2 regions of the Saccharopolyspora sp. 6V genome follow, and region 1 is predicted to be linked to the other one. Evidence: riboswitches for the same ligand, from Rfam matches in the RefSeq annotation. Region 1 holds a riboswitch; the other holds the start of a gene.
The links. A riboswitch is a leader RNA that binds a small molecule or an ion and turns the genes downstream of it on or off. The one in region 1 is predicted to bind S-adenosylmethionine.
Positions count from the first base shown of each region.

Region 2: another riboswitch for S-adenosylmethionine. It lies ahead of LCD35_RS15795 (aminotransferase class V-fold PLP-dependent enzyme); the one in region 1 lies ahead of LCD35_RS06135 (methionine ABC transporter ATP-binding protein).

Region 1 covers NZ_JAIUKB010000026.1:34,806-46,673, reverse strand. Annotated here, with positions in the region: gene LCD35_RS06145 (transglycosylase family protein) at 1-1,137, shown strand, start outside; gene rsmA (16S rRNA (adenine(1518)-N(6)/adenine(1519)-N(6))-dimethyltransferase RsmA) at 1,299-2,174, shown strand; SAM riboswitch class I at 2,377-2,466, shown strand; gene LCD35_RS06135 (methionine ABC transporter ATP-binding protein) at 2,734-3,756, shown strand; gene LCD35_RS06130 (methionine ABC transporter permease) at 3,753-4,436, shown strand; gene LCD35_RS06125 (MetQ/NlpA family ABC transporter substrate-binding protein) at 4,536-5,348, shown strand; gene LCD35_RS06120 (4-(cytidine 5'-diphospho)-2-C-methyl-D-erythritol kinase) at 5,548-6,504, shown strand; gene LCD35_RS06115 (ABC-F family ATP-binding cassette domain-containing protein) at 6,542-8,326, shown strand; gene LCD35_RS06110 (fatty acyl-AMP ligase) at 8,660-10,312, shown strand; gene pth (aminoacyl-tRNA hydrolase) at 10,313-10,888, opposite strand; gene LCD35_RS06100 (50S ribosomal protein L25/general stress protein Ctc) at 11,051-11,683, opposite strand.
Region 2 covers NZ_JAIUKB010000074.1:16,435-28,302, forward strand. Annotated here, with positions in the region: gene LCD35_RS15770 (cytochrome P450) at 1-760, opposite strand, end outside; gene LCD35_RS15775 (AsnC family protein) at 1,173-2,189, shown strand; gene LCD35_RS15780 (hypothetical protein) at 2,413-2,787, opposite strand; gene LCD35_RS15785 (RluA family pseudouridine synthase) at 2,906-3,823, opposite strand; gene lspA (signal peptidase II) at 3,835-4,548, opposite strand; gene LCD35_RS15795 (aminotransferase class V-fold PLP-dependent enzyme) at 4,583-5,911, opposite strand; SAM riboswitch class IV at 5,983-6,097, opposite strand; gene ileS (isoleucine--tRNA ligase) at 6,222-9,410, opposite strand; gene LCD35_RS15805 (hypothetical protein) at 9,809-10,285, opposite strand; gene LCD35_RS15810 (DivIVA domain-containing protein) at 10,403-11,230, opposite strand; gene LCD35_RS15815 (YggT family protein) at 11,278-11,577, opposite strand; gene LCD35_RS15820 (cell division protein SepF) at 11,597-11,868, opposite strand, start outside.

The DNA.
Region 1 (11,868 bases):
CCGCAGGCGCAGCCCTCCCCGGAGGTCGTCGAAGCGATCACCTCGTGGAAGCAGCGCTTCCTCAAGGGCGCGGTCGCCGCGGTCATCCTCACCCTGACCGGCTCCGGCGGTGCCGCCGCCGCGATGGACAAGTCCGTCACCGTCGAGATCGACGGCAAGGAACGCCAGGTCAACACCTACGAGTCGACCGTCGGCGAAGTCCTCGAGGACGAGGGCATCAGCATCGGCGAGCACGACGCGCTGAGCCCCTCCCCGCAGTCCAAGGTCGGGCACAACGACACGATCACCCTCGACCGCGGCCGCCTGCTGAAGATGACGGTGGACGGCGAGCAGCGCGAGGAGTGGGTCCGGTCGGTGACCGTCGGCCAGGCGCTGCGCCAGCTCGGCGTCGCCGACGACGGCGCCTGGGTCTCCAGCGCGCGCAGCACGGCGGTGCCCGAGCAGGGCATGGACCTGGTGGTCAAGACCGCCAAGGACATCACGATCACCGACGGCGCGGGCGAGCCCCGGCAGCTGACGACCACCGCGGTGACCGTCGACGAGCTGGTGCAGGAGCAGAACCTCCAGCTCGGGCCGGAAGACCACATCACCCCCGGCGGCGACCAGAAGATCACCAGCGGTGCCACGGTGCAGATCGACCGCACCGGCAGCACCGTGATCAACGTGACGGTGCCGATCGAGCCGCCGGTCAAGGAGATCGAAGACGACTCCATGCTCAAGGGCGAGGAGAAGGTCGAGAACCCGGGCACGCCCGGCGAGAAGATCGTCTTCACCCGGGTGAGCACCCGCAACGGCGAGGAGACCGGTCGCGAAGCGGTCGGCGAGAAGATCACCAAGGAGCCGACCGAGAAGGTCGTCCGCGTCGGCACCAAGCAGCCGCCGAACAGCGCCGTCTGGGACAAGCTGGTGCAGTGCGAGGCCGGCGGCAACTGGTCGATCAACAGCGGCAACGGCTACTACGGCGGTCTCCAGTTCGACAAGAGCACCTGGGACGCCTACGGCGGCGACCAGTACGCGGCCTACCCGCACCAGGCCAGCCGGGAACAGCAGATCTCGGTCGCCACGAAGGTGCGCGACGCCCGCGGCGGCAGCTACGGCGCCTGGCCGGGCTGCTCCTCGAAGCTCGGCCTGAGCTGAGCCGCGCCGGGACGGTTCCCGGCTCCCGCGTTCTTCGACCGGTCATCGGCCTCGTGCCGGTGCCCGCTCGTTCGCGTTCCCGGGCCTGCTCGGTGCGGTCCTGATCAGCGCGGGGGAGGGCGGGCGCGGTGCGGGAAGCGGGCGCGGGTAGCTTTGACCTCGTGGAACAGCACGCGAACCAGGCGCGGTTGCTCGGGCCGGCCGATGTTCGCCGGCTGGCGGGGGAACTCGGGATCCGGCCGACGAAACGGCTGGGCCAGAACTTCGTGCACGACTCGAACACGGTGCGCCGCATCGTCGGCGCGGCCGAGCTCACCGCCGAGGACGTGGTGCTGGAGGTCGGGCCCGGGCTGGGCTCGCTGACCTTGGCGTTGCTGCCGGAGGCCGCCGGGGTGGTGGCCGTGGAGATCGATCCGGTGCTCGCCGAGCGGTTGCCGCGCACCGCCGCCGAGTTCGCCCCCGAGCTGTGCGACCGGTTGCGGGTGCTGCCCGCCGACGCGCTGCGGGTGCGGGCCGCCGACTTCGCCGAGCCGCGGCCGACCGCGCTGGTGGCGAACCTGCCGTACAACGTGGCGGTGCCGGTGGTGCTGCACCTGCTGGCGGAGCTGCCGTCGCTGCGCACCGGGCTGGTGATGGTGCAGTCCGAGGTCGCCGACCGGCTGGCCGCGAAACCGGGTGGTCGCACCTACGGGGTGCCGAGCGTGAAGGCCGCGTGGTACGCCGACGTCCGGCGCGCCGGGCCGGTGCCGCGCAACGTGTTCTGGCCGGTGCCGAACGTCGATTCCGGGCTGGTGGCGTTCTCCCGGGTCGATCCGCCGTCGGCGGCGCCGCGGGCGCAGGTGTTCGCGGCGGTGGACGCGGCGTTCGCGCAGCGGCGCAAGACGCTGCGGGCGGCGCTGTCGGGCTGGGCCGGGTCGGCGGCGCGCGCCGAAGAGGTGCTGCGGGCGGCGGGGGTGGATCCGGCGGCGCGGGGCGAGCAGCTCACCGTGGCCGATTTCGCCCGGGTGGCCGAGGCCGCCGGAGAACCGGCGCGCTGACGTTCCGCTGCGTCGCCTCCCTTCGGGACTTCGTTGGTCCGTCCGGAGGGAAAACCGTAGTGTTGATCACATAAGGTCACCGGAATATTCACGGCGGGCCATGCCCCCTGCTCAACAGGGGGATGTGATTTGTCAAACGATTCCACATAGTGACGGGTTTTGGCTTGCGCCCGTCGACACCGCTGCGTTCTACTATGCGGGAAATCCATCCCGAGCGGCTGAGAGACCTGGCTCCACGACGCCGCAGCAACCACTCCACCGGAGCAGGTGCTAACGCCAGGGTCGATGGAGTTGTGGTGTCTGAAACTCTGCTCGCAGGTGAACGTGCGCCCCGGACCAGCCGCCGGCAGGCCCGCGGCGGTCGCGCTCGCGTCGGATCCGGTCCGCACGGCCTCGCCTTGACCCAGCGCCGGGTCATCGATCACGGACGCCGCACCACGACGGCCTGTCGCCTCGCCGGCTGACGACCCCAGTCGTCACCGCCCCACCAGGCCCTTCTGTTCCTCCCCGCCCGGCCGCGGCATGCCCGCAGGCCGGCGTGAGCTGATGCGGAGCGATCGTGATCACAGTCGAGAACCTCACCAAGTCCTTCCGGCACGACCAGTCGAGCCGGTCCGACGTCGTCGCCCTCGACGACGTGTCCCTGGAGGTCCCCGCGGGCGCCGTGCTCGGCGTCGTCGGCCCCAGCGGCGCGGGCAAGTCCACCCTCGCCCGGTGCATCGCCCTGCTGGAGAAGCCGGACCGCGGTGCCATCCGGGTCGACGGCACCGACCTCGTGGCCCTCGAAGGCGCCGCGCTGCGCGCCGCCCGCCGCCACATCGGCGTCGTGCCGCAGGGCGACTCGCTGCTGCGGCAGCGGACCGCCGCGGGCAACGTGGCGCTCCCGCTCGAAGCCGCCGGGATGCCCGCACCGCAGCGCCGCAGCCGCGTCGCCGAACTGCTCGACCTGGTGGGGCTCACCGACAAGGCGCCGACCTACCCGGACCGGCTCTCCGGCGGGCAGCGGCAGCGCATCGCGGTCGCCCGCGCGCTGGCCGCCAAGCCCTCGGTGCTGCTGGCCGACGAACCGACCTCGGCGCTGGACCCGGGCACGACCGACTCGGTGCTGACCGTGCTGGACCGGGCGCGTTCTGAACTGGGCGTCACCGTCCTGGTGGTCACCCACGACATGGCCGTGGTGCGGCGCATCGCCGACGACGTGGCCGTGCTCGAAGGCGGGCGCGTCGTGGAGCACGGCAAGGTGCTCGACCTCGTCGCCGAACCCGGCAGCCGGGTCAGCACCAGCCTGCTGCCCGAGACCGACCAGGCGCCCGCCGTGCCCGGAGTGCGGCACGACGTGGTCGCCGAAGTGGTCCTCGTCGGCTTCGCCGCCGTCGGGGCGCTGCTGCCGGAGGCGGCCGCCCGCTTCGGGGTGGAGCTGTCCATCCTCGGCGGCGGGCTCACCCGGCTCGGGGACACCCCGGTGGCGAAGTTCCGCATCGGACTCACCGGCGAGCGGTCCGAGTCGGCCCTGAAGTGGATGGTCGACCGGGACGCGCACGTGCGGCGCACCCCGGTCAGTGTTGATGGAGTCGCGGCGTGAGTGATCCGACCCCCTGGGCGGAAGTAGCGGAGCTGCTCGGCGGTGCCACCGTCGAAACGCTCTACATGGTGCTGGTGGCGACCGTGCTGGCGGTCCTCGGTGGACTGCCGCTCGGCGTGTTCCTGCACCTGAGTTCTCCGGTCGGGCTCAACCCGCGTCCGACGCTGCACCGGATCCTCGGTGTGGTCGTCGACGTGGTGCGGTCCGTGCCGTTCGTGGTGCTGCTGGTGGTGCTGGCCTCCTTCACCAGGTTGTTGGTGGGCACGTCCATCGGCAGCACCGCGGTGATCGTCCCGCTGGTCGTCGGCGCGGTGCCGTTCTTCGCGCGGCTGACGCAGAACGCGTTGCGGGAGGTGAGCTTCACCGTCGTCGAAGCCGCGATCACCACCGGGTCGAGCCGGTGGCGGATCGTGTGGACCGTGCTGCTCGGCGAGGCCCGCGCCGCGCTGGTCGGGGCCGTCGGCGTCACCGCCGTCGCGCTCATCGGCTACGCGGCGATGGCCGGCGCCATCGGCGGCGGAGGTCTCGGGACCACCGCCATCCAGGACGGCTACCAGGCGTACGACGAGCGCGTGCTGTACGGATCGGTGGCGGTGCTGGCCGTGCTGGCCTTCGCCATGCAGCTGCTCACCGACATCACCGCCAAAGCAGTGGACCGCCGCCGCAGCGCGACCGGCTAGGCCCGCAGCTCACCAGGAACACTCCGACGACGGGGACGTGCGATCCCCGCCGGCCGCCGGTGCGCGTCACCGGCCGGCCCTCCAGAAAGGACGCGATCGATGCGTTTTCGCTCCCTGGCCGTGGTGCTCACCGCCGCGACGCTGGCGCTCGCAGGTTGCGGCGGCTCCGGCACGCCCGCCGCGCAGGACCCCGAGGCCCCGCTGACCATCGGCGTCAGCCCGCAGCCGCACGGCGAGATCCTGCAGTTCGTCAAGGACGACCTGGCCGAGAAGGCAGGCATCGAGATCGAGATCGAGAAGTTCGACGACTACAACCGGCCCAACGAGGCCGTCGCCAACGGCGAGCTGGACGCGAACTACTACCAGCACAAGCCGTACCTGGCGGAGTACCAGGCGCAGCGCGGCGGCGAGTTCGAATGGGTGCAGACGGTGCACCTCGAACCGCTGTCGGTCTACTCCAAGAAGGTCCGCTCCCTCCAGGAGCTGCCGAACGGCGCGCGGATCGCGCTGCCCAACGACCCGTCGAACCAGACCCGCAGCCTGGAACTGCTGCAGGCCAACGGTGTCCTCAAGCTGAAGCCGGGCGCCGAGCAGGGCGCCGGGGTGCGCGACGTGGCGGAGAACCCGAAGAACATCCAGTTCCAGGAGCTCTCCAGCGACCAGCTGCCCCGCTCGGTCGATGACGCCGACGCGGCCATCGTGAACGGCAACTACGCGCTCAAAGCCGGGCTGAAGGATCCGATCGCGGTGGAGAGCGCGGAGAACAACCCGTACGCCAACGGTCTCGTCGCCTCGCCCGAGATGGCGAAGGACCCGCGGGTGCAGAAGCTGGCCGAGCTGCTGCGCTCGCCGGAGGTCGAGGACTTCATCAACAAGACCTACGGCGGCATCTCGGTGATCCCCGCTTCCTGATCGATCCCGGACCGGGGGGCCCCTCGTGGCAGCGGGGGGGCCGCGGTGCGTCCGGGCCGGGCTGGACGAAGATCCACCTGGTGGCGGTGCCATCGCCCGACCGGGAATTCCGGCCGGGTGCGCGGAGGTTCCGCTGTGAAGTCGGGTGCTGGGGCGGCACGCGAGTCGCGCGGACACGTACGCTCTAGGGGTGCTCTCCGTGGTACCCACCCCCATCACCGTGCGTGTCCCGGCCAAGGTGAACCTGCACCTGTCGGTCGGCGATACCCGCCCGGACGGCTACCACGAGCTGGTCACCGTCTTCCAAGCGCTCTCGCTCACCGACGAGGTGACGGTGCGCACCGCCGACGAGCCCGGCATCGAGGTGCACGGCGAAGGCGCCGACTCGGTCCCGACCGGGCCGAGCAACCTGGCGTGGCGGGCGGTGCAGCTGCTCGCCGAGCACTCCGGCCGCGACCCGGAGGAACCGGGCGTGCAGCTCACGATCCGCAAGGGCATCCCCGTAGCGGGCGGCATGGCGGGCGGCAGCGCCGACGCGGCCGCCGCGCTGCTGGCCGTGAACGCGCTGTGGCGGCTGGAGATCGGCCGGGACGACCTCGCCGACCTCGCCGCGAAGATCGGCAGCGACGTGCCGTTCTCGCTGCTGGGCGGGACCGCGCTCGGCACCGGTCGCGGCGAGCGGCTGGTCCCGGTGCTGGCCCGGCACACCTTCCACTGGGTGATCGCGCTGGACCGGCGCGGCCTGGAGACCCCCGGCGTGTACGCCGAGCTGGACCGGCTGCGCGGCGACACCGGCCCGCACCGCGTCGGCGAGGTGGAACCGCTGCTGGAGGCGCTGGCCTCCGGCGACCCGCGGCAGCTGGCGCTGCTGCTGGGCAACGACCTGCAGTCCGCGGCGGTGTCGCTGCGGCCGAACCTGCGCCGCACGCTGCGCGCCGGCGTGGAAGCGGGCGCGCTCGCCGGGATCGTGTCCGGCTCCGGCCCGACCTGCGCGTTCCTGTGCACCGACGACGACGCCGCGGTCCGGGTGGCCGCCGAGCTGTCCGGCGCGGGCGTGTGCCGCACCGTGCGGGTCGCGCAGGGCCCGGTGCCCGGCGCGCGGATCGTCGGTGACGACCGCGCCGACCGGCCCACTCCGCCGCAGGTCCACGCCTGACCCACCCCCCACGTTCCTCTGGAGATCCACACCCCCGATGGCGAACCTGATCAACCTCGAATCGGTGAGCAAGAGCTACGGAGTGCGACCGCTGCTGGACGGCGTGTCCCTCGGCGTCGACGAAGGCGAACGCATCGGGGTCGTCGGCCTCAACGGCGGCGGCAAGACCACGCTGCTGGAAGTGCTCTCCGGTGCCGAAGAACCCGACTCCGGCCGCGTCAGCCAGTCCCGCGACCTGCGGATGGCCGTCGTCACCCAGCGCACCGAACTCCCGCCCGGGTCGACCGTGCGCAACGCCGTGCTCGACCCGCACGGGTTCACCGCCGAGCACGAGTGGGCCGCCGACGCGCGGGTCCGCTCGGTGCTCACCGGGCTCGGCATGACCCGGCTCGGGCTGGACACGCCCGTCGCCGACTTCTCCGGCGGGGAGCGCCGCCGGGTCGCGCTGGCCGCCGCGCTGGTGCGCGACCTCGACCTGCTGGTGCTGGACGAGCCGACGAACCACCTCGACGTGGAAGGGGTGCGCTGGCTGGCCGATCACCTGCTGGCCCGCCGCTGCGCCCTCGTCATCGTCACGCACGACCGCTGGTTCCTGGACACCGTCTGCAACCGCACCTGGGAGGTCACCCAGGGCAAGGTGGAGCAGTACGAAGGCGGCTACGCCGACTGGATCTACGCCCGCGCCGAGCGCGGCAGGCTCGCCCAGCAGGCCGAGGAGAAGCGGCAGAACCTGGCCCGCAAGGAACTCGCCTGGCTGCAGCGCGGTGCGAAGGCCCGCACCTCCAAGCCGCGCTACCGGGTGGAGGCCGCCGAAGCGCTGATCTCCGACGTCCCGCCGCCGCGGGACACCGTCGAACTGGTCAGCTTCGCGAAGCGGCGGCTCGGCAAGACCGTCGTCGAGCTGGAGGACGTCGACCTGCGGATCGCCGACCGCACCCTGCTGCGGGACGTGACCTGGCGAATCGGCCCCGGCGACCGGATCGGCGTCGTCGGCGTGAACGGCTCCGGCAAGACGACGCTGCTGCGGCTGATCGCGGGCGAACGCGAACCGGACGCGGGCACCCGCAAGGTCGGCGCCACCGTGCGGCTCGCCCACCTCACGCAGGAACTGCACGACCTGCCCGGCGACTGGCGGGTGCTGGAGGCCATCGAGGACGTGGCCGAACGCGTGCAGCTCGGCAAGTACGAGCTCACCGCCTCCCAGCTGGGGGAGCGCTTCGGGTTCGGCAAGGGGCGGCAGTGGACGCCCGTCGGCGACCTCTCCGGCGGGGAGCGCCGCAGGCTCCAGCTCGCGCGGCTGCTGATGGGCGAGCCGAACGTGCTGGTGCTCGACGAACCGACGAACGACCTGGACATCGACACCCTGCAGCAGCTCGAAGACCTCCTCGACGGCTGGCCCGGCACCCTCGTCGTCGTCTCGCACGACCGGTACCTGGTGGAGCGGGTGTGCGACCGGGTCGTCGCCCTGTTCGGCGACGGGAAGCTCAGCGACCTCGTCGGCGGCATCGAAGAGTACCTGCGGCGGCGCAGCTCGCTGCTCGAAGCGGAGGAGTCCGTCGGCAAGCAGGCCGTCGACTCGGCCGAGGCCAAGGAGAACAAGCTCTCCGGGGCGCAGGAGCGGGCCGCGCGCAAGGACCTCGCCAAGCTGGAGCGCCAGCTCGACAAGCTCGGCAAGAAGGAGCAGGACCTGCACGTCAAGCTCGCCGAGGCCGCCACCGAACCCGAGCGGCTGCAGGGGCTCAACGCCGAGCTGCGGGCGCTGTCGCAGGAGAAGGACGAAGTAGAAGCCCGCTGGCTGGAACTGGCCGATCAGCTGGATTGAGGTCGTTGTCCTGCTGCGAGGGGGTGGGGTGGCGGAACCTCAGCGTTTCCCTCGCTGCGGGATCTTTTTCCCGAGTGGCTCTGCCACGAGGGGAAAGCTGTCCTCGCGAGGGAACCGCTGAGAACCCGCGGGTGGTCCTGTTGATCGGGTGGTCGTCAGCTCATCGGCTTCGCCGCTGACATGCAACGGATACGACCTGCCGAGCAGGTTCACGGGCAGGCGGTCCTCGCTGTGGGTCGAGGTGGGCGGGTTCGGTCGGTAGGACCTTTCGCCGGGGTGGATTGGTCGCTGCGACGGTTTCCCGCACCTGGGAACGGTCGTAATGTGCGTCACATGAGCCGGTTCGTGGACGGGATCGTGGCCTCGGCGCTCGACGGCGGGGCGGACGCGCGCGGGCTGGTCACCGGCGAACCCCGCGCACCCCGGCGCCGCACCTGGGCCGAGGTGCACGAGCAGGCCCGGTGCGTTGCCGCCGCGCTCACCGGCACCGTCCGGCCCGGCGCGGCGGTCGCCGTGCTCGCCGCCGACCCCGGCCTGATCGCACCGGCCGTGCAAGGCGGCTGGCTCGCCGGGAACAGCGTGACGATGCTGCACCAGCCGACGCCGCGCACCGACCTGGCGCGCTGGGCGCAGGACGCGGTGCGGGTGCTCGGCGTGATCGACGCCGAGCTGGTGCTGCTCGGGCCGCCGTTCGAGCCGCTCGCCGACCTGCTCGACTCGCACCGCATCCGGTACCGCGACCTCGCGGGCCTCGTCGCGCACCCCGAGCCGCTGGCCGAGCCGGTGCCGGTGGCGGAGGACGCGACCGCGCTGCTGCAGCTGACCAGCGGATCGACCGCGGAGCCGAAGGCGGTGCGGATCACCCACGGCAACCTGGCCGCGAACACCGCCGCGATGGTCGAGGCCGCCCACCTGGACCCGGCGGGGGACGTGGCCGTGTCCTGGCTGCCGCTGTTCCACGACATGGGCCTCGTCGGCACCCTCACCGTGCCGATGGCGATCGGGATGGAGGCGGTGCAGGTGACACCGACCGACTTCCTCGCCGCCCCGCTGCTGTGGCCGAAGCTGATCGGCAAGTACGGCGGCACCGTGACCGCGGCGCCGAACTTCGCCTACGCCATCGCCGCGCGCCGGATGAGCCGCGCCGAGGACGGCGAGTTCGACCTGTCCGGGCTGCGGTTCGCGCTCAACGGCGCCGAACCGATCGACGTGTCGGCGGTCCGCTCGTTCACCGCGGCCGGTGCCCGCTTCGGGCTGGGCGACGCGGCGGTGGTGTGCGCCTACGGGATGGCGGAGGCGACGCTGGCCGTGACGTTCGCCGAGCTCGACCGGCCGACGCGGGTGGACGTGGTCTCCGCCGAAGCGCTGGAGGTGCGCGGCCGCGCCGAACCCGCCACCGGCGGCGGAACGCGATCGTTCGCGCTGCTCGGGCCGCCGCTGCCCGGGATGGAAGTGCAGGTCGTCGACGACGCGGGGAACGAGCTGGGCGAGCGCGCGGTGGGCCGGGTGCGGGTGCGCGGCGCCGCCGTCACGCCCGGCTACCGCACCGCGGACGGGCCGGTGCCCGCGCAGGACGCGGCGGGCTGGCTGGACACCGGGGACGACGGTTACCTCGTCGACGGCCAGGTCGTCATCTGCGGCAGGCGCAAGGACGTGATCATCATGGGCGGGCGGAACGTCTACCCGGTGGACGTGGAGCGCGCCGCGAGCGAGGTCGCCGGGGTGCGCGCGGGGAACGCGGCCGCGGTCCGGCTCGACGCGGGGAGCCGCCGGGAGCGGTTCGCGGTCGTCTGCGAATCGGCGTCCGCGGGCGACGGGGCGGCGGAGAAGGCGCTGCGCAAGGAGATCACCAGCAGCGTGGTGCGGGCCGTCGGCGTCCGCCCGGCCGCAGTCGTGGTGCTGCCGCCCGGATCTCTGCCGAAGACCCCGTCCGGCAAGCTCAAGCGCGCCGCCACCGCGGAACTCGTGCCGCCCGCCGCCGGCTGATCAGTGGAAGCGGTTCTGCGCGGCTTCCAGACCGTCCGCGGCCAGCGCCTCGACGGCGTCGGCGCACAGGTCCACGAAGTAGCCGAGGTCCTTGCGCTCCGCGCCGGAGAAGTCCTTGAGCACGTAGTCCGCCGGGTCCATCCGGCCCGGCGGGCGGTCCACGCCGAACCGCACCCGCAGGTAGTCCTTGGTGCCCAGCGACTTGGTGATGGACCGCAGCCCGTTGTGCCCGTTCTCGCCGCCGCCGCGCTTGAGCCGGACGGTGCCGTACGGCAGGTCCAGCTCGTCGTGCACCACGATCAGCGTCTCGGGGGTGGCCTTGAAGAACTTCGACGTGCCCGCCACGGGGCCGCCGGAGAGGTTCATGAACGACCGGGGCTTCGCCAGCACGACGCGGCGGGCGCCCAACCGGCCTTCGACGACGTCGGCGCCGGACTTGTGCGCCTTGAACCCACCGCCGACGCGGGCGGCGAGCTCGTCGGCGACGAGGAAACCGACGTTGTGCCGGTTGCCCGCGTAGCGCGGTCCCGGATTGCCGAGTCCGACGATCAGGACGGGCGAGTCAGGAGTGGTCACCAGGCTGCGTCCTCGGATGGGGGTCGCAGCTGATCAGCGGCGACCTCGGGATGGCCGGCCCCGTGCCGGGGCGGCCGCGCGGTGTTCGGCCCGGGCGGGCCGGAGCCGCGGCGGCCGGGACGCGGTTCACCGCATCCCGGCCGCCGGCCCGACGTCGTGGGCTCAGGACTCCGAGGCGGTGGCGTCCTCGGGCTCGTCCTCGACGACGCCCGCACCCTCGGCGTCGATCTCGGACTCCATGTCGGCGGCGCTGGGGGCCTCGCTGATGCTGGCGACCAGGCCCTCGGGGGCGGAGCTCAGCGTGACGCCCTTCGGCAGCCGCACGTCGGAGGCGTGGATCTGGGTGCCGTCCTCGGCGCCCTCCACGGAGACCTCGAACTGCTCGGGGATGTGCAGCGCCTCGGCCTCGACCTCGAGCTCGTTGAGGTCCTGGGTGACCAGGGTGCCCGGGGCGGCGTCGCCGACCAGCACGACCGGCACGTTCACGGTGACCTTCTCGCCGCGCTTGACCAGCAGCAGGTCGACGTGCTCGATGTAGTTCTTGATCGGGTGCGCGGTGATGGTCTTGGTCAGCGCGAGCTCGTTGGCCGAACCGGCGACCTCCAGGGTCAGCACCGCGTTCTGGCCGTTGTCGCGGACGGCGCGGGCGAACTCGACCGCGGGCAGCGACAGGTGCTTCGGGTCGGAGCCGTGGCCGTAGAGGACCGCGGGGATCTTGCCGGCGCGGCGGGTGCGACGGGCTGCGCCTTTGCCGAACTCGGTGCGCGGTTCGACGGAAATACGTACCTCGGACACGGTGGTGCACTCCTCGTGACGTCGGGCGGAACGGAACTGGTCGGCGGCCTGCGGCGGCGGGGGCACCACTTGCGTGGTCGGCGCGTACCGGACGGGGCGGCACCTTGTGCGGGCGGCGCCGGCGGTCCTTCGCGTCCACGAGGGCGAACACCGAGCCGCCGCGTCGATCACGCCGGGTGGCAGGA
Region 2 (11,868 bases), on a different contig from region 1:
TGCCGATGAGGTTCACCGTCGTCTCGTGCCCGGCGGCGAGCAGCAGGAACGCCATGGAGATCAGTTCGGGTTCGCTGAGCCGGTCCGCGCCGTCGGCGGCCGCGATGAGCGCGCTGACCAGGTCGTCCCCCGGTTCTTCGCGCTTGCGGGCGACGAGCCGGGTGATGTATTCGCCGATGGCGGCCCCGGCCGAGTTGATCGTCTCGGCGTCGGCGCCGTTGACCAGCGCCGTGGTCCACCGCTTGAAGTCCTCGTGCCGTTCCTGCTCCACGCCGAGCATCTCGGAGATCACGGTGATGGGCAGCGGGAACGCGAACTCGTGCAGCAGGTCGATCTCGCCGCGGCCGGCCAGCTCGTCGAGGAGTTCGCCGGTGAGCTGCTCGACGCGCGGCCGGAGGTCTTCGACGCGGCGCGGGGTGAAGCCCTTGAGCACGAGCTTGCGCAGCCGGGAGTGGTCCGGCGGATCCGTGTTGAGCAGGTGCGCGTTGAGGTCGTCGATGAACTCGGCGCGGTGCGCGCCCTCCCCCAGCTGGTTGTCGATGGCCTTCTTGGTGCCTTCGACGTTCTTCTGCAGCCTCGGGTCGGAGAGCGCCTGCCGTGCTTCGGCGTAGCGGGTCACGACCCACACCGGGATGCCCGACCGGCTGATCACCCGCTGCGCGGGGGCGTCGGCGCGCAGCCGCGCGTAGCGCAGGTAGGGATCTTGCATGAACGCGTCGTCGAGGACGGTCGGCTCGGCGTCCTCCGTGGTGGCGGGCATCGCGTCCTCTCGGGTCGGAGGCTGTCGCGGGACAGTCAACTCGCCGCTGTCTGAGAGGATTCTCAGCTCCCAGGGCGGTCCCGAGACCACCATCCGAGGTGCTCCGCGGGTACCGCCGCGGACCCGGGAGGGGCCGCCCGAACGGCCCCGCTCCGCTCATCCGATCAGCAGGTGCCAGGCCCGTCAGCTCGCCCCGCACCTCCCGTTCTCGGCGCGAAGGGGCGGCCGCGGCGGTGCCGGGCCGGGACGGCCTGACGCCACTCCCCGGCGCCGTCGGCGACCCTCCCGGGCGTGCCGCGGATCCGCGCCCGGCCGGATCGATCCCGAGCTCGACGAGCTCGGCGGACCGGGTTCCGGCGAACATCCCGCCCTTGCGGACGGTGATCGCCCCTAGGGGGTAGCGTGGCCTGACGTGACCGCACCTGATCCCGTGGACGTACGTCTGCTCACCGCCGTCGCCGAATCCGGGCGCGCCGCGGTCCACGAGATCGCGTCGCGGCTCGGGATGGACGTCCGCGACGTGGCCGCCCGGCTCGCGGTGCTCTCCACCACCGGGCTGCCCATGGTCGTCGGCGTCGAGTGCGACCCGGTGGGCATCCGCAACGCGGTCGCCGCCGCGAACGCCTGGACCCAGGCCAGCGGCGGCTACCAGGTGCCCAACCCGCCCAGCGGCGGCTACCAGGTGCACGGCGGCCCCAGCGGAGCGCACAGCGGCGGGCATCCCGGCCAGAACCCGCCCAGTGGCCCGCAACCGTTCACCCCCGCGGGCCCGCCCGCCTCCTTCGGCCAGCCGCAGCAGGTCAGGCCCGCGCCGCCGCCCGCACCGCAGCAGGCGCAGCCGAACCCGTGGGGCCCGCCCGGATCAGCCGCGTGGGCGCGCGGCGACCAGCAGCGGCCCCCGCAGCCCGGCCAGCCCGCGAGCGGACCGCAGTCCGGGCCGCAACCGGCGCAGCAGCCGGCGAACCCGCACGCGCCGACCGCCAAGACCCCGGTGCCCGCCGCGGCCCGCACCGGCAAGGTCGGCAGCAAGCTCGACGTGGACGGCCCCGAAGGCGAGCGGATCACCATCCAGCTCGTCGAGGTCGTCGACCCGGCCGACTTCCTGTTCACCGCGGCCGGCTACCAGCTGCAGGAGGGCGAGCGCTCGGTCGTCGTGCACACCGAGCTCACCAACCGCAGCCCGATGCCGTTCATCTCGCTGCCCGACCTCTACCTGGTCCTGGTCGCCGAGGACGGGTCCACCGTGGGCAAGGCGCCGGTCGCGCTGTCCTCCCGGCCGCCGCACCGCATCGGCGTGCCGCCCGGCGAGACCGCGGGCGGGCACACCGTGTACGTGCTGCCGGAGGACACCGAGCTGTCCACGGTCCGCTGGGCCATGCGCCCCGGGGACGACCAGCGCACCCTCCACTGGGACATCACCGATCTCTGATTCCGCGCTCGCGCTGCTGAGCGGGGCGGTGGTGGGACCTCGCCCGTCCGCTCGCCGAGGGGGATCGTTCGCACCGGTGGCTCTGCGCCACAGGGGAAAGCGCCGTCCTCGCTGGAAGACGGCCGAGAACTCGCGTGGGGCGGCTTGCTCAGGTGGTCGCCGGTGACGGGAAGACGCCGGACCCACCGCGGGAGCCCGCAGCTGGTCCATCCACTTCGGACTCTCAGTTGCCGCGGCGGCGAACCCAGTCGAGGGGACCGCCGCGAGGGCGCTCCGGGCGGCGTTCGCGGCGTTGCAGGGTCGGCCAGTCACCCGCGTCCGCGGACGGGCCGGGTTCCGGATCGGCGCCGAGCACCGCCGGGCCCGCGCGGCCGACGTCCTCCGCCGCCAGCAGCTCCGCCAGCCCCTGCTGGCCGGGATCGGTCCGCTCCGCGTCGGTGGTGGGCCACCGCTCCTCGACCTCCGCGCGCTCGTCCCGCCGCGCGGACGCGGACGGCGGTGCACCGCCCAGCGGCAGACCCGCCGGCGGCGTCGGCGTGTCGTCGGTGAACTCCGCGCGACGCCCGTCGAACGTCCCGCTCGCTCCGGCCTGGGTCATCGGCCACTCCCCCCGCTGTTCCTGGATCAGCACGACCACGCTACGCGACCGGCTGGACCCGTCCGGACGACGATCGCCGCAACGCGCGTCCCGGCGGCGGGAGCGGGCGGCCGGCGGCTCAGGAGTCCTGTTCGCGGAGGGTGTCCAGGGCGCGCTGCAGGTCGTCCGGGTAGTCGCTGGTGAACGTCACCCACTGCCCGTCGGCGGGGTGCTCGAAGCCGAGCATCCGCGCGTGCAGCCACTGCCTGCCGAGCTGCAACCGCCGCGCCAGCACCGGATCCGCGCCGTAGGTGAGGTCGCCCGCGCACGGGTGCCGGACCGCGGAGAAGTGCACCCGGATCTGGTGCGTGCGCCCGGTCTCCAGCTTCACGTCCACCAGGGACGCGGCGCGGAACGCCTCCACCGTCTCGTAGTGGGTGATGCTGGGCTTGCCTCCGCTGACCACGGCGAACTTGTAGTCGTGCTTGGGGTGGCGGTCGATCGGCGCGTCGATGGTGCCGCTGCTCGGATCGGGGTGGCCCTGCACCAGCGCGTGGTAGCGCTTCTCCACGGTGCGCTCCTTGAACGCCCGCTTCAGCGCGGTGTAGGCGTGTTCGCTCTTCGCGGCGACCATGACGCCGGTGGTGCCCGCGTCGAGCCGGTGCACCACGCCCTGGCGCTCCGCGGCGCCCGAGGTCGCGATGCGCACGCCCGCGGCGGCGAGCCCGCCGATCACGGTGGGGCCCTCCCAACCGGGGCTGGGGTGCACGGCGACGCCGATGGGCTTGTCGACCACGACGATGTCGTCGTCCTGGTGCAGGATCCGCAGGCCCTCCACGGGCACCGCGACCACTTCCGGTTCGGGCCGCGCGTCGGGCAGCGTCACTTCCACCAGCCCGCCCGCGATCAGCCGGTCCGACTTGCCGACGGGAGCGCCGTCGAGCAGCACCTCACCGGATTCGGCGAGCCCCGCCACCGTGTTCCGGGACAACCCGAGCAACTTCGCCAGGCCCGCGTCGACCCGCATCCCTTCGAGGCCGTCGGGGACCGGGAGCATCCGCAGATCGCTCATGCCCGGTCCTCGCGCTTCTTCCGGGTGTGCACGGTGCCGTCGTAGTCGCGGCCGAGCAGCGACAGCAGCACCACGAGGATCCCGCCGCACACGATGGACGAGTCGGCGACGTTGAACACCGGCCACACGCTGCCGTCCGGCGCGAACAGCGACACGAAGTCCACGACGTGGCCGCGCAACGGCCCGGGCTCCCGGAACAACCGGTCGACCAGGTTCCCGCACGCCCCGCCCAGCACCAGGCCGAGCCCGACGGCCCACCCGGTGGAGCGCAGCTTCGGCGCCAGCCACACGATGACGCCGACCACGACGATCGCCAGCAGCGCCAGCAGCCAGGTCATGCCGGTGGCCAGCGAGAACGCCGCCCCCGGGTTGCGCACCAGCACCAGGTACACCGCCCCGCCGAACAGTTCCAGCGGCGGCTGCCCGTCGAGCCGCGCGACCGCGGCGATCTTGGTCACCACGTCCGCGGCGAGCAGCAGCGCGGCCACCCCGAACAGCAGCGCCAGCAGCTTCCGCGAGGCACGGCCACCGGCCGCCCCGACCGCGGTCGAACCGTCGCCGTCCGAACCCGGGTCCGGCTCGCTCGCGGCGGTACCGCCGTCCCCGCTCGCGGCGGGTCGCGCTTCCGGTTCTGAGGACGAGCCCTCGCCGGTGGCGGGGTTCGATCCGGGCTGCTCGGAGTCGGACTGCTCGGTGTTCACCCGGCCCATTCTCCCCGACCGCCGATCGGTCGTTCGCAGCGGCTCACGCCAACGCGGCGGGGAACTCGCGCGGGTCGTCGACGGGAACCCAGCGGCCGCCGTCGAGTTCGTAGCTCCACTGCGGACCGTGGGCGACGAGCCCGCGCAGCGCGGTGACGATCCGGTCCACGTGCTCGACGGTGGTGCCGAGACCGAGGCTGATCCGCACGGCGCGCTGCGCGTCGGTGCCCGCCAGCAGGTGCCGCACGGCCCGGTGCGCGCAGAACAGCCCGTCCCGCACGCCGATGCCGTGCTCCGCGGACAGCGCCGCCGCCAGCAGCCCGGGGTCCTGGCCGTCCACGGTGAAGCTGACCACGCCGACCCGGTCGTGCTCGGGGCCGAACAGACCCAGCTCGCGCAGCCCGGGAACGGTGGCGAGCCCGGCGCGGAGCCTGCGCAGCAGCAGGTCCTCGTGCCCCTCGATCGCCTCGGCGTGCTCGGCGAGCACCTCGCAGGCCTTGGCGAGCGCGTGCACCCCGACGGTGTTCGGCGAACCGGCCTCGTGCCGCTCCGGACCGGTGTTCCAGTCGATCTCGCCCGCGTCGGGGACCGATCGGGTGGCGCCGCCGCCGGCCAGGTACGGCTCGGCCCGGTCCAGCCAGTCGTCGCGGCCGATGAGCGCTCCCGCGCCGAACGGGGCGTAGAGCTTGTGCCCGGACAGCACGGCGTGGTCCACGCCGAGGTCGGCGATGCGCACCGGGCGGTGCGGGGCGAGCTGGGCGGCGTCGAGCACGGTGCGGGCGCCGTGCTCGCGGGCGACGCGGGCGAGCTCGGCGACCGGCCACAGCTCGCCGGTCACGTTGGACGCCCCGGTGAGCACGGCCAGCTTCGGCCCGTCGGCGCACTCGGCGAGCGCGGCGTCGAGCAGTCGCACCGCCTCCTGCGGGCTCTCCGGGATGCCGAGGTGGTGCACCCGCTCCCCCGCCCACGGCAGCAGCGCCGCGTGGTGCTCGGTGTCGAACACGACCACCGAGGTGTCCGCGGGAAGCGCGGCGGCCAGCAGGTTCAGCGCGTCGGTGGTGTTCCGGGTGAAGATCACCGAATCGGTGCGGCGGGCGCCGACGAACCGGCGCAGCGTCTCCCGCGCCCCCTCGTAGACCCGGGTGCACACCTGGGAGGCGAACCCGGCGCCGCGGTGCACGCTGGCGTACCAGGGCAGCAGCTCGTTCACGGCGTCGCGCACCGCGTTCAGGCAAGGCGCGCTGGCCCCGTGGTCCAGGTTGGCGTACTCGGCGGAACCGCCGGTGACCAGCGGAACCCGCAGCTGCGCGCCGACGACCGCGGGGACCGCGGGAACGGAGTCCACGACGGACCAGATCGGGGTTTCGGCGATCTCGCCGGTGGCGGAGCGGACGGCTGACGACACGATGCCTCCTAGGGCCTCACCGGGCCCGGAGCATTCGGGGCCCGCGCTTGCCGATCGCCCTGCGCGATCGGCCAGGTCCTCACCCGGGGCACCCCACCGCGGTAGGAGGGTTGCCGGCCAGCAAACCGGGGTTTCCCGCTGGCACTCATGACCTTCGACGGAGAAGACTAGGGATCGCCCCCGCCGCGCGCAACCACCCCGTGCGAAGTGGGAGGTGCGCCACGCCCGTCCGGGCGGATCCGCGGTGGTTCCCGCGGACCCGCCCGGCGGCGACCGATCAGACCCGTTCGACGGCGACCGAGACGTCCACGCCGTCCCCGACGCTGCCCGCGGAACCACCCGCGGCCGCGCCCTCGGACACGGCGTCGGCGAGCGTTTCGGCGGCGATGAACTCGCGGTGCGCGTCCACGGCGGCCAGCACCTCGGCCGGCGCGGAGACCTCGACGCGGATGCGGTCGGAGATCTCGAAACCGGCGTCCCGGCGCGCCTGCTGCACGACGCGCACCAGGTCGCGGGCCACGCCTTCGGCGGCCAGCTCCGGGGTGACGTCGCAGTCCAGCACCACCATCCCGGCGCCGCCCGGCAACGCGGCCGCGGCACCGGAGTCGGTGGACACCAGCCGCTCGGTGAACTCGCCCTCCTGCAGTTCGGTGCCGTCGGCGACCACGGCCCCGGCCGCGTTGCGGGTCCAGTCACCGGACTTCACGGCCTTGATCACCCGCTGCACGTCCTTGCCCAGCCGAGGTCCGGCGGCGCGGGCGTTCACGGCGATCTCGAACCGGCCGTGCGCGGCGACGTCGGTGGTCAGCTCGACCTCCTTGACGTTCACCTCGTCCCGGACCAGGTCGACGAACGGCCGCAGCGACTCGGCCTCCGGCATGGCCACGACCAGCTTCGCCAGCGGCAGCCGGACGCGGCGCGAGTTCGACTTCCGCAGCGCCAGCGCCGAGGAGCACACCTGCCGCACCCGGTCCATCGCGGAGACCAGCGCCGCGTCGGCAGGCAGCTCGTCGACCAGCGGCCAGTCCGACAGGTGTACCGAGCGGCCGCCGGTGAGCCCGCGCCACACCGCTTCCGCGGTCAGCGGCAGCAGCGGCGCCACCACCCGGCAGGTCACCTCCAGCACGGTGTGCAGGGTGTCGATGGCGTCGGCGTCCCCGGCCCAGAACCGGTCCCGGGAGCGGCGCACGTACCAGTTGGTCAGCACCTCCAGGAAGTCGCGGACAGCGGCGCACGCCCCGGCCGGGTCGAACACGTCCATCGCGGCCTGCACGTCGCCGACCAGCTCGTGCGCCTTGGCGAGCACGTAGCGGTCCAGCACGTGCTCGCTGTCCACCCGGAACCGGCCCTCGACTCCTTCGGCGTTGGCGTACAACGCCAGGAAGTACCAGGAGTTCCACAGCGGCAGCACCGCCTGGCGCACCGCGTCCCGGATGCCGCGCTCGGTGACCACCAGGTCTCCGCCGCGCAGGATCGGGCTCGCCATCAGGAACCAGCGCATCGCGTCCGAACCGTCGCGGTCGAAGACCTCGTTCACGTCCGGGTAGTTGTTCTTCGACTTCGACATCTTCATGCCGTCGTCGCCGAGCACGATGCCGTGCGCGACCACGTTGGAGAACGCGGGCCGGTCGAACAGCGCGGTGGCCAGCACGTGCAGCAGGTAGAACCAGCCGCGGGACTGGCCGTTGTACTCGACGATGAAGTCGCCCGGGTAGTGGTGCTCGAACCAGTCGGAGTTCTCGAACGGGTAGTGGACCTGCGCGAACGGCATCGCCCCGGACTCGAACCAGCAGTCCAGCACCTCCGGCACCCGCCGCATCGTGGACGCGCCGGTCGGGTCGTCCGGGTTCGGCCGGGTCAGCTCGTCGATGTTCGGGCGGTGCAGGTCGGCGGGCCGTACCCCGAAGTCGCGCTCCAGCTCGTCCAGCGAGCCGTACACGTCGGTGCGCGGGTACGCCGGGTCGTCCGAGGTCCACACCGGGATCGGCGAACCCCAGAACCGGTTCCGCGAGATGTTCCAGTCGCGGGCGTTGGACAGCCACTTGCCGAACTGGCCGTCCCGGATGTGCCCCGGCACCCAGTTGATCTGCTGGTTGAGCTCGACCATGCGGTCCCGGAACCGGGTGACGGCCACGAACCAGGACGACAGGGCCCGCTGGATCAGCGCGTTGTCGCAGCGCCAGCAGTGCGGGTACGGGTGGTCGTAGGTCTCGTGCCGCAGCAGCAGCCCGGCTTCCTTGAGATCCCGGATGATCTGCTTGTTCGCCTCGAAGACCTGCTGGCCCTCGTACGGCGCGACCTCGGCGGTGAACCGGCCCCGCGCGTCGACCGGGACGACCGGTTCGATGTCGTGCGCGTCGGTGACGGCCTTGTCCTCCTCACCGAAGGCGGGCGCGATGTGCACGACACCGGTGCCGTCCTCGGTGGTGACGTAGTCGGCGGGCAGCACCTGGTGGGCGTTGGGTCGCCCGGCGAAGAAGTCGAACGGCGGCCGGTAGCTCGTGCCGATCAGCTCGGCGCCGGTGAACCGGGCGACGACGCGGTCGGCGACGTCCTCGCCGAGCTCCCGCGCGTACGCGCCCAGCCGGGCCTCGGCGAGCACGTAGCGCTCCCCGCCCTGGCCGGGCTCCACCAGCACGTAGTCCACCTCGGGGTGCACCGCGGCCGCGAGGTTCGACGGCAACGTCCACGGGGTCGTCGTCCAGACCAGGGCCAGCGCCCCGTCGAACGCCTTGCCCGGCGCGACGAGCCGCAGGCCCACCGTCACCGCCGGGTCCTGCCGCTGCCGGTAGGTGTCGTCCATCCGCGTCTCGGTGTTGGACAGCGGCGTCTCGCAGCGCCAGCAGTACCAGAGCACCCGGAAGCCCTCGTAGACCAAGCCCTTGTCCCACAAGGTCTTGAACGCCCACATGACGCTCTCCATGTAGTCCACGTCGAGCGTCTTGTAGTCGTTCTCGAAGTCCACCCAGCGGGCCTGGCGGGTGACGTAGTCCTCCCACTCCCGCGTGTAGCGCAGCACCGAGGCGCGGCAGGCGTCGTTGAACTCGGCGACGCCCATCGACTCGATCTCGGACTTCGAGGTGATGCCGAGCTGCTTCTCCGCCTGCACCTCGGCGGGCAACCCGTGGCAGTCCCAGCCGAAGCGGCGCTCCACCCGGCGGCCGCGCATCGTCTGGTAGCGCGGCACCGCGTCCTTGACGTACCCGGTGAGCAGGTGGCCGTAGTGCGGCAGGCCGTTGGCGAACGGCGGCCCGTCGTAGAAGACGAACTCGTTCGAGCCGTTGACGCCCGCGTCCCTGGCCTGCACGCTCTCCCGGAACGTCCCGTCCGCGGACCAGAAGTCCAGCACTTCCCGCTCGACCTGCGGGAACGACGGTTGCGCGGCCACCCCGCGCTCCTGGGGGGCCTCTCGATCCGCGCCCTCCGGGGCGGCCGTTCCGCCGAATCGGACCTTCGGGTAAGCCATCGCGGGTGTTCTCCTCGCCGGTGTGTCGTCAGCAGCCGCACGGGCATCCGGACTCGATGCCCACACGGGGACGACACGGCGCGCGACCGGTCCGGCCGCCCGCGTCCCGCGGTACCACCCCGCTTGCCGCCGCAGAACGCGACGGCCACTCGTTGCCGGCTGTCACGGGCCGGACCCGTCCGGTTCTACTGGGGCGCTGCTCCCGCTGGAGCACTGCGCCCGTTCTTCCGGAGGCTCCCCGGTGATGGCCGGATCAACGCCGATGCGGGCCGGTCGCTCCCCGGCGACCAGCCCGCATTCAGCATAACCATTCGACGCCACCGGTTTTCCGCGGCCACCGCGGTCCGCGCCCAGGGCCCTGAGCGCTCCGCGGCGGATCCGCGTTCCCGGCGGTCCTGCTAGCGCGCGGCGCGCGCCTGTCCCGCCAGCACCGCGTCCGGGGTGCAGCGGGAGCAGGCCGTGAAGCCCAGTTCCCGGGCCTCCTTCACCGGCAGCCCCTGCACCTCGCGCTCGCCGAGCCAGTCGCAGCTCGCCAAGTGGTACCGGGGACGTTCGTCGACGACCACGACTTCGTCGTCCGATTCGGACACCAGCAGCGCGTCCGCCGCATCGGTGTCCTCCTCGTCCGGTTCCTCGTCGACGTCGACCTCGCCGGCCGGTGCCGCCGGGTCCTGCCCCGCCTCGCCCGCGGAGACCGGTTGCCGCGGCGGTGAGCTCGCTTCCCTCCGCCGCCGCAACCGTTCCACCACGAGCAGTGCCGCGGCCAGCACGCTGAGCAGCACCGACAACCACGCCCATTCCGGGCGTTGGACCAGCACCGACGTCACCAGCACGCCACCGGCCGCCAGGACCAGGAACAGCACTACCAACAACACGCCGAACTTCCCTTCACCGCACCGTGCGGGGACCCCCTTGTCCCCTCCGCAGCCGACCACCGGCGGCTCCTGGGCCGCGCGATGGCTCACGACCGGCGGATCCGGTCACCGGCCCGCTCAGCCGGCTTCGGCGGCCCGAGCTCCGAAGCTGTAGGTGTTCTGCTGGCCGGCAGCGCGGCTCCCGCTCTCGGCGGGTGCCGCCGATCCGCGGTCCTGCAGTTCACGCAGCTGCGATTCCAGGTAGGTCTGCAACCGGGTGCGGTACTCGCGCTCGAAGGTGCGCAAGGTGTCGATCTTCTTCTCCAGCGCGTTCTTCTCCTGGGTGATGTTGCCCATCACCTCGGCGTGCTTGCGCTGCGCGTCGCGTTCCAGACCGGCGGCCTTCTCCCTGGCCTGCCGCTCCAGCGTCTCGGCCCTGGTCCGGGCGTCGTTGAGCATCGTCTCGGCGCGGGTGCGCGCCTCGTTGACCATGCTGTCCGACTTCGACCGGGCGTCGGAGAGCAACTGCTCGGACTTGGTCCGGGCCTCCGAGAGCATGCCGTCGGCTTCGGCCTTCGCCTCGCCGGTCAGCCGGTCCGCCATCTCCTGGGCGAGCCCGAGGACCTTGGCGGCCTGCACGTGGTGGTCACCACCCGGCGAGGTCTGCTCGGCCGCGGTGGGAGCCGGGACCGGCGCGAGCCGACGCGGTTCCTCCACCGGAGCGGGGGCGGCGGGAACCGCGGACGCCTGACTGCGCGCGTCGTCGAGATCGACCTGCGCGGTCTGCAGCTGGCCCTCCAGCTGCTCTATCTGGCTCCGCAGGTCGTTGTTCTCCTCCACCAACCGGGCGAGCTCGGCTTCAACCAGGTCGAGGAAAGCATCCACCTCGTCCTCGTTGTAACCGCGCTTCCCGATCGGCGGTTTACTGAACGCGACGTTATGCACGTCGGCGGGGGTCAAGCCCACAAGATCACCTCACGCACTCTTCGGCTGCGGGTCACCCGGGTTCCCCGTTACCCGGACTGCGCCCATAGTCTCAACAGCAGCTGCATCAGTATGAACACAACCAGCAGCAGCACCATAATGGATAGGTCCAGCCCTACACCGCCGATCCGGACCGTCGGGATCACCCGACGCAGCAGCCGGATCGGCGGGTCGGTCACTGTGTAGATGCTCTCCAACGCGATTGCAACCCCTCCAGCGGGGCGCCAGTCGCGGGCGAACACCCGGACGAGCTCGATCACGATACGGGCCGTGAGCAGCAGCCAGAAGAAGAAGACCGCGTAGTAAAGGACGATCAGCGCCAGTTCCACAGCTCAACTCTGCCACCGGTCACCCGTAGTTGAAAAAGGCACCCTCGGCCAAGCGGCGCTTGTCCTCGGCTGCGACGTCCACGTTCGGGGGTGAGAGCAAGAACACCCGGTTGGTGACCTTCTCGATCGAACCGCGCATCGCGAAGGCCAGACCTGCGGCGAAGTCGACCAGACGCTTGGCGTCCGCTTCGTCCATCTCCGTCAGGTTCATGATCACAGGAGTGCCGTCCCGGTACTGCTCCCCGATCGTGCGGGCCTCGCTGTAGCTGCGAGGATGCAGAGTTGTGATCT